2 regions of the Nonomuraea marmarensis genome follow, and region 1 is predicted to be linked to the other one. Evidence: riboswitches for the same ligand, from Rfam matches in the RefSeq annotation. Region 1 holds a riboswitch; the other holds the start of a gene.
The links. A riboswitch is a leader RNA that binds a small molecule or an ion and turns the genes downstream of it on or off. The one in region 1 is predicted to bind cobalamin.

Region 1 (4,409 bases):
GCGCGCCCTGGTAGCCGCCCGGATGGTCGGTGGTCTCCGTGGTCAACGGGTAGAGCAGCAGCTCCTCGACCTGCCCTTCGCGCATGTACGGCAACGCGATGGAACGAGCGATGCTGCGGCCGTGCCTGGCGGCGTGGTAGGCGATCACGTCGGCCTCGCCGATCAGCCGGGCCGTCTTGACCGTGACCAGCTCCGGGTCACCGGGACCGAGTCCCACCCCGTACAGCCGTCCTGTCATCGCCATCACTCCGTCTCGCTCGCGATGGCGTTGACCGCCGCCGCCGTCATCGCACTGCCGCCGCGACGGCCGTGCACCACCAGGTACTCCAGATCGCTGTCCGCCAGCGCCCGCTTGGACTCGGCCGCGCCGATGAACCCCACGGGGATGCCGAGCACCGCCGCGGGCCTGCCCGCGCCTTCCGCGACCAGTTCGAGCAGCCGGAACAAGGCGGTCGGCGCGTTGCCGATGGCCACCACGGAGCCGTCCAGCCGGTCGCGCCACAGTTCGAGCGCGGCGGCGCTGCGGGTGGTGCCGAGCCGTCCGGCCAGCTCGGGCACGCCGGGCTCGCCCAGCGTGCACACCACCTCGTTGCCGGCGGGCAGCCTGCGCCTGGTCACGCCGGAGGCGACCATCATGGCGTCGCACAGCACGGGCGCGCCCCGGCGCAGCGCCTCCCGGGCCCCGGCCACCACTGAAGGGGACCAGTCCAGGTCGGCCACGAGGTCGGTCATGCCGCAGGCGTGGATCATCCGCACCACAACCTGGGCAACCTCGGGAGGTATCCCGGTGAGGTCGGTCTCGGCGCGGATGGTCGCGAACGAGCGCCGGTAGATCTCGGCGCCGTCGCGGATGTAGTCGGTCACTGCTGCCTTTCCTGGTATCCCTCTTCGGTGGCGATCAGCTGTACGACCTGGCCGCGCGGCAATCCGCAGCGCCGTTCGCAACCCGCCCAGTGCACGGGCGTCTTCGGCGGGCCGTCCAGGGTCGCCACCCAGCGCCGCGCGTCGGCCTGGACGTCGGCCAGCGCCTTGGCGCAGCCCGGACGGCCGGTGCAGGCGGTCACGCCCACCCACGGCGAGGCCGGATCGCTCACCAGCCCGGCCGCGTCGAGCGCCCGCGCCGCGCGGTCCGCATCCGCGGGGGAGAGGTCCAGCAGCACGACGGTCCGCCACGGCGTCAGTCGGAGGATCCCGGCGCTGTCGGCGAGCGCCTGCGCCTGGGCGGCGGACAGCCGGCCGAGCGCCACCACGACCTCCAGCGCCATGCGGCCGTCCCGCTGCGCGCTGAACCCCGCCGCCTGCCTCGCCCGCCCACCCCGCGCTCCCCGCGCATGCCCATCCGGTTGGGCGACGACCCCGGCTCGTTGCGTCGTCGGGGCCGGGAGGGCCGGTGCGGTCGCGACGCTGCGCAGGCGGGCGGCGATCCGGGCCGGTCCGTCGGCCAGCTCCCTGATCCGCCACGCGGCGCCGCCATCGGCGTCCTCTCGCTCGTCGAGAAACGCTTCGGCAGCGGCGATCATGAGGCTGACCACGGTCTCCGGACCGGCGGGCACCCCGGCATCGGCGCCCGCCAGCAGCAGCCCGCGACCGGCCGCGAACGTGACGTCCGCGCCGAGCCCGGCCACCTCCCCCGTGCCGTCGTCCAGCGCGAACAGGAAGCGGCCCGGCAGCTCGGCCAGCCGTGGGCGCGTGCACAACTCCCGGTCCAGCGCCCGTACCAGCGGCTGCGGGTCGAGCAGCCCCGCCGGGCCGCGGCCGCCGAGCGGTGAGGCGACGATGTTGCGCACCCGTTCGTGGGCGGCCGACGGCAGCAGGCCCGCGGCGGCGATCCGCTCGGCGAAGGCGGCCGGCGATCGTAACCCGCGCACCTGGACGTTGGCCCTGGAGGTCAGCTCGATCTCCCCCGAGCCCAGCTCCGCGGCGCAGGCGGCCAGCTCGCGCAGCTGGGCGGGCGAGATCGCGCCGCCGGGCAGGCGGACCCGGGCCAGCGGGCCGTCGGCGGCTTCGTGTACCTGTAGCGCTCCCGGACAGGCGTCGGGGCGCTCACGTCCGGAAAAGTCGGCTCCGGAAACATCAGGTATGGACACGAAGAGGATGGTAACGCCAGTTCTTACGGAGGTCGCTCCTGCCGTAGGCTCCTGGGTAGGCGATGGCAAAGGGAGGAAGCCGGTGCGAAACCGGCGCGGTCCCGCCACTGTGACCGGGGAGCGAACCCCACCGCAGGCCACTGCCCGGCGACGGGTGGGAAGGCCGGGGTGAGTGGTGATCCGGGAGCCAGGAGACTCCTGCCGTCGTGACACCCGCGACCGGGGCGAGGACCCCGAGGGAGGATTGCGTCGTGCCTGGCGACAGCCGTACCGTCCTGCTGCTTTCGACCTCCGACACCGACCTGCTGAGCGCTCGCGCCGGCGGCGCCGCCTACCGGCTGGGCAACCCCGCCAGGCTGGGCGTCGAGGACCTGCCCGCCCTGCTGGAGGGCACCGACCTGGTGGTGGTACGCCTGCTCGGCGGCCGGCGCGCCTGGGAGGAGGGGCTCGACGCGCTGCTGGCCGGGCCCCGGCCCGTGGTGGTGCTGGGTGGGGAGCAGGCGCCGGACGCCGAGCTGATGGAGTTGTCCACGGTGAGCGGCGGCGTCTGCGCGGAGGCGCACGCGTATCTGGCGCACGGGGGACCGGCCAACCTGGACGAGCTGCACGCGTTCCTGTCCGACACCGTCCTGCTGACCGGGCACGGGTTCGCCCCGCCTGCGCCCGCGCCCTCGTGGGGACGGTCGCAGCGCGTCGCGCGGCGGCAGGACGGGCCGGTGATCGGGGTGCTGTACTACCGGGCGCACCACATGGCGGGCAATACCGCCTTCGTCGAGACGCTCTGCGCCGCGATCGAGGACGCGGGCGGGCAGGCGCTGCCCGTCTTCTGCTCCTCGCTGCGGACGGCCGAGCCCGAGCTGCTCGACACGCTACGCGAAACGGACGCGCTGGTGGTCACGGTGCTGGCGGCGGGCGGCTCCCGTCCCGCCACCGCGGGCGCGGGCGGTGACGACGAGGCGTGGGACGTGGGCGCGCTGGCCGCGCTGGACGTGCCGATCCTGCAGGGCCTCTGCCTGACCACCTCCAAACAGGCGTGGGAGGAGAACGACGACGGCCTCTCACCGCTGGACGCCGCCTCCCAGGTGGCGATCCCCGAGTTCGACGGCCGGATCATCACGGTGCCGTTCTCGTTCAAGGAGATCGACCCGGACGGGCTGACCGTCTACGTCGCCGACGCCGAGCGAGCCGCCCGGGTGGCGGGCATCGCGGTACGCCACGGCCTGCTGCGGCACACTCCGCCTCAGGAACGCCGCCTGGTCGTGATGTTGTCGGCGTACCCGACCAAGCACTCGCGGGTGGGCAACGCGGTCGGCCTGGACACCCCCGCCAGCACCGTACGGCTGCTGGCCCGGCTCGCCGAGGCCGGCTACGACCTGGGCGACGGCTTTCCCGGCGTGGCCGAGCAGGACGGCGACGCGCTCATCCACGCACTGATCGCGGCCGGCGGCCAAGACCAGGACTGGCTGACCGAGGAACATCTCGCGGGCAATCCGGTACGCATCTCCGCCGCGTCCTACGAGCAGTGGTACCGCACGCTGCCCGGGGACCTGCGCGCCGGCATGGAGCGGCACTGGGGACCGCCGCCGGGCGAGCTGTTCGTGCACGAGGGCGACATCGTGCTGGCCGCGTTACGGGCCGGGAACCTGGTGGTGATGGTGCAGCCGCCACGCGGCTTCGGCGAGAACCCGATCGCCATCTACCACGACCCCGACCTGCCGCCCAGCCACCACTACCTGGCCGCCTACCGCTGGTTGTCGGCCGAGTTCGGCGCGCACGCGATGGTGCACGTGGGCAAGCACGGCAACCTGGAGTGGCTGCCGGGCAAGTCGGCGGGCATGTCCGCCGCGTGCGGCACCGACGCCGCCATCGGCGACCTGCCGCTGGTCTACCCCTTCCTGGTGAACGACCCTGGCGAGGGCACGCAGGCCAAGCGGCGGGCGCACGCCGTGCTGGTGGACCACATGGTGCCGCCGATGGCGCGGGCGGAGACGTACGGGGACATCGCCCGGCTGGAGCAGCTCCTGGACGAGCACGCCACGATCGCCGCCATGGACCCGGCCAAGCTGCCCGCGATCAGGGCGCAGATCTGGACGCTGATCCAGGCCGCCCGGCTCGATCACGACCTCGGGCTGGCGGACCGGCCGCATGACACCGAGTTCGACGACTTCATCCTGCACGTGGACGGCTGGTTGTGCGAGGTCAAGGACGCGCAGATCCGCGACGGCCTGCACGTGCTCGGCCAGGCGCCGGTCGGCCAGGTCAGGGTGGACCTGGTGCTGGCGATGTTGCGGGCCCGGCAGTTGTGGTCGGGCCGTGAGACCC
Region 2 (4,409 bases), on a different contig from region 1:
TGCTCAGGTAGAGGCGCGCCTCGGGGGCGTTGACGTGCTGGTAGAGGTTGAGCACCAGGTTGTTGGCCACGATGGAGTCGCCGGTGGCGAAGAAGGCGACCAGGCGGTTGATCAGGTGCCGTTCCTGGGGCGTCATCCTGGCCAGGTCGGCGAGGTCGTTGTGCAGGTCCACCTCCTCGACCGTCCACGTGTTGCGGATGGCGGCGCGGTAGCGGTCGTAGAAGTCCGGATAGCGCATGGGGCGCAGGGTGAGGTCCATGCCGGGGTCGAGCAACATCAGAACGTTTCCTTACTGGCAGGCTTCGCAGATCTCCGGGTTCTCCAGCGAGCAGGCCACCGCCGCCTCGACCGGAGCCGCGACGGTGGTCTGGGCGATCCTGGTGGCCGGGCGGGAGCGCAGGTAGTAGGTGGTCTTCAGGCCCTGCTTCCACGCGTACGCGTACATCGACGAGAGCTTGCCGATGGTGGGGGCGGCCATGAAGAGGTTCAGGGACTGCGACTGGTCGATGTACGGCTGGCGGGCGGCGGCCAGGTCGATCAGCGCCTTCTGCGGCAACTCCCAGGCTGTGCGGTAGAGCACCTTGAGGTCGTCCGGGATGCCGGGGATCGACTGGATCGAGCCGTCGGCGCGCTTGATGTCGTCCCGCATCCGCTGCGTCCACAGCCCGCGCGCCTGCAGGTCGGCCACCAGATAGCGGTTGACCTGCAGGAACTCGCCCGACAACGTCTCGCGCTTGAACACGTTGGACACCTGCGGCTCGATGCACTCGTAGCAGCCGGCGATGGAGGCGATCGTGGCGGTCGGGGCGATGGCGATCATGAGCGAGTTCCGCAGGCCGGTCGCGGCGATCTTGTCCCGGACGGCGTCCCAGCGCGGCGACGTCGCGACGTAGTGGTCCGGGTGCAGCACTCCCCCGGCCGCCCGCGTGTCGGCGTACGACGGGTGCCGGCCGCGCTCGGCGGCCAGGTCGGCCGAGGTGTCGTAGGCGACCAGGGCGATCTCCTCGGCGATGCGCGTGGACAACTCCAGCGCCCGCGGCGAGTCGAACGGCAGTCGCAGCGTGAAGAACACGTCGGCCAGGCCCATCACGCCCAGCCCGATCGGCCGCCAGCGCTTGTTGGCCGCCTCGGCCTCGGGCGTCGGGTAGAAGCCGAGGTCGATGGTCCGGTCCAGGAAGCGCACGGCGGTACGGACGGTGCCGCGCAGCCGCTCCCAGTCGACGTCGGCGCCCGTGAGGTGCGCCGCCAGGTTGATCGAGCCGAGGTTGCAGACCGCGGTCTCCCCGTCGCTGGTGACCTCGAGGATCTCGGTGCAGAGGTTCGACAGGTGGATGACGTTCTCGGGGCGGGCGGTCTGGTTGGAGGCGCGGTTGGCGGCGTCCTTGAACGTCATCCAGCCGTTCCCGGTCTGCGCCAGCGTGCGCATCATCCGGCCGTACAAGGTCCTGGCGGGAATTTGGCGGCTAAATCGCCCCGAAGCCTCATAAGCCCGGTACGCGGCCGTGAACGCGTCCCCGTACAGGTCCGTGAGGTCGGGCACCTCCTTCGGGTCGAACAGCGACCAGAGCTCGTCCGCCTCCACCCGGCGCATGAACTCGTCCGGCACCCAGTTCGCCAGGTTCAGGTTGTGGGTGCGGCGGGCGTCTTCGCCGGTGTTGTCGCGCAGCTCCAGGAACTCCTCGACGTCGGCGTGCCAGGTCTCCAGGTAGACGCAGGCCGCGCCCTTGCGCCGCCCGCCCTGGTTGACCGCCGCCACCGAGGAGTCGAGCGTACGCAGCCAGGGCACGATGCCGTTGGAGTGGCCGTTCGTGCCCCTGATCAGGGATCCCCGCGAGCGCACCCGGGTCCAGGCGATGCCGATGCCGCCCGCGTACTTGGACAACCGCGCCACCTGCCCGTACCTGTCGTAGATCGACTCCAGCTCGTCGCGCGGCGAGTCGAGCAGGAAGCACGACGAGAGCTGCGGCCGGCGCGCGCCCGCGTTGAACAACGTGGGCGAGCTGGGCAGGTAGGACAGCGTGGACATCAGCGCGTAGAGCTCGGCGGCCTCGGCGACCGACTCCGACAACCCGCAGGCCACGCGCAGGAAGAAGTGTTGCGGCCGCTCCAGCACCGCCCGCGTCTCGGGATGGCGCAACAGGTAACGATCATAAACAGTACGCAAGCCGAAATATTCAAATCTGCCGTCCGCCTCCGCGGCGACCAACGCGTCCAACTCGGCGGCGTGCGCGGCGACGAACTCCGCCAGCCCGTCCTGGATCAGCCCGGCGGCGTGGGTGGCGGCGATGGACTCGGAGAACGAGCGGACTCCGTGCCCCGCGGCCTCGTCGGCGATCTCCTCGGCCAGCAGCCGGGCGGCGACCCGGGAGTTGGCCGGGTCGGTGATCACCCGGGCGGCGGCTTCCTCGATGGCCAGGCGGCGGTCAACCTCAACGATCTGCGTCACGTGCTCTCTCTCCTCGCGAGCGAATCCCCCGTGAGGGCACGCGAAAGCACGGCGGCGCGCACCGGCTCCCCGGCCCTCCCTCGAGGCCCTGGACACTTCTCGCCGGGCACGTGGCCCGGCGCCGCCGGCAGGTCTTCGGGCTCGCGGGCGCGCTTGACGCTCCTACTGGCCGTCGCTTCCCGGATCGCTCCAGTGCTCAATGACGGCGGTCGTTCCCGCTCACCGCTGCGGGGCAGCCCCGGAATCGCACCGGGTTCCCTTTTGCTCCGCCTCCGAAGAGGCGAACCAGCGACGACGAGGATCCTACATCTAGTGGCCGTTTCCGCAACCGATCCCGCATCTTGTGGCTCTCGTCGTGTCGAGCAGCCCGAGATCCCGCAGCACGGCGCGGGTGCGCTCGACCTCGGTGCCGAGCCACGCCTCGAAGTCGTCCCCGCTGAGCGGGATCGAGATCCACCCGTTCGCCCGGCAGGCCGACTGCCAGCCCGGCGAGCCGGTCACCTCCTCGCACATGCGGATGGCCACCTCGCGGCTGTCGTCCGTCATGGCATCCGGCCCGACGGCCGCCACCCAGTCCGCGAAGTCGACCCGTACGCCAGACTCCAGCAGCGTCGGCACGTCGAGGTCCGGCACCCGCGCGGCCGAGGACACCGCGAGCGCCCTGACCCGGCCGTCGCCGATGCTGGCGCGCCAGTCGGAGAACAGTCCCGCGGCGGCCGCGGCCTTGCCGGACAGCAGCGCGGTGACGGCCTCCTGGCTGCTGGGGTAGCCGGTGTAGTCGACCTGCCGGGTGTCCGCGCCGAGCCCCTTGGCGATCAGGCCGAACAGCAGGTGGTCGGGCTCGCCCTGCGGCCCTCCGGCCAGCAGCGTCTGACCGGGGTGGGCGAGCAGGTGGGCGCCGAAGTCGTCGAAGTCCTTGAACAGCGAGTTGCCGGGCACGACGACAACCTCGACGTCGCCGGTGAGCCTGGACAGCGGGGTGGCGGTGTCGGCCAGCGTCTGGCCGTTGTTCAGCTCGGCGGCGGCCAGCGCGGGCAGGCCGGTCACCGTGATCTTCGTGCCCGTGCCCGTCTCGTACCCGGCCGCGCGGGCCGCGCCGGAGAACGCCCGGCAGACCCGCGCCCAGCGCTGCGCGCCCGGGTTGATCGAGAATCGGGTACGCAGTGCGCCCACGTTGACGTGCTCCGTGCCGCAGCCGGCCGCGCACGCAGCCACGCCGAGCCCCCATGCGAAGAACCGCCGACGGCGCATGTGTCTCTCCTCCCGGAGTTTCCTACTACTCCAGGTTATTGACACATTACGGGCAGCCACACATGGGGGTCTATAATCACGAAAAGTCGTGAAAAGTCGTGAAAAGTCGGAATTCATCCGGCTTTCTTGCCGACCCCCGCCATCAGGGAGGACGGCAGCGACCAGTCGCCCACCAGCTTGGGCCGGTCGGGACGCCAGTCCACGGCCTGCACCAGTCCCGGAGGTTCCAGCGGGAAGTCGCCGAAGAACGCGCGGATCTCGGCGGGCGTGCGGTCGGCGCCGCCGGTGGACGAGCCGCGATGCGCGCCCGAGGCCCGCTCCTCCGCCAGCCGCCCCATCGTGGTGGCGTGGGTGATCGCCAGGTAGCTGCCCGGCGCCACCCTCTCGCGAAGGACGGCCACCGCGCGCTGCGGCTGGGCGGAGTCGGGCAGGAAGTGCAGGATCGACACCAGCAACACCCCGACCGGTTCGTCCAGGTCGAGGAAGCCGCCGACCCGGGCCAGCACCTCGTCCGGATCGAGCAGGTCGGCCTCGACGAACACGGCCCTGCCCGTACGTCCGAGCAGGACCTTGGCGTGCGCGCCCACCACCGGGTCGTGATCGACGTAGACGACCCGGGCGGCGGGTGCCATCTCGTGCGCGCTGCCCTGAGTCGGCAACCCGCTGCCCAGGTCGAGGAATTGGCGCACTCCGGCGGCGGCCACGTAGCGGA

Region 2: another riboswitch for cobalamin. It lies ahead of ACFLIM_RS25895 (ribonucleoside-diphosphate reductase subunit alpha); the one in region 1 lies ahead of cobN (cobaltochelatase subunit CobN).

What each region holds. Positions count from the first base shown of each region.
Region 1 covers NZ_JBICRM010000007.1:130,626-135,034, reverse strand. The annotation lists gene cobJ (precorrin-3B C(17)-methyltransferase) at 1-238, opposite strand, end outside; gene ACFLIM_RS13640 (precorrin-8X methylmutase) at 244-864, opposite strand; gene cobG (precorrin-3B synthase) at 861-2,087, opposite strand; cobalamin riboswitch at 2,100-2,307, shown strand; gene cobN (cobaltochelatase subunit CobN) at 2,339-4,409, shown strand, end outside.
Region 2 covers NZ_JBICRM010000016.1:122,726-127,134, forward strand. The annotation lists gene ACFLIM_RS25890 (ribonucleotide-diphosphate reductase subunit beta) at 1-277, opposite strand, end outside; gene ACFLIM_RS25895 (ribonucleoside-diphosphate reductase subunit alpha) at 290-2,446, opposite strand; cobalamin riboswitch at 2,556-2,751, opposite strand; gene ACFLIM_RS25900 (tripartite tricarboxylate transporter substrate-binding protein) at 2,756-3,697, opposite strand; gene ACFLIM_RS25905 (SAM-dependent methyltransferase) at 3,811-4,409, opposite strand, start outside.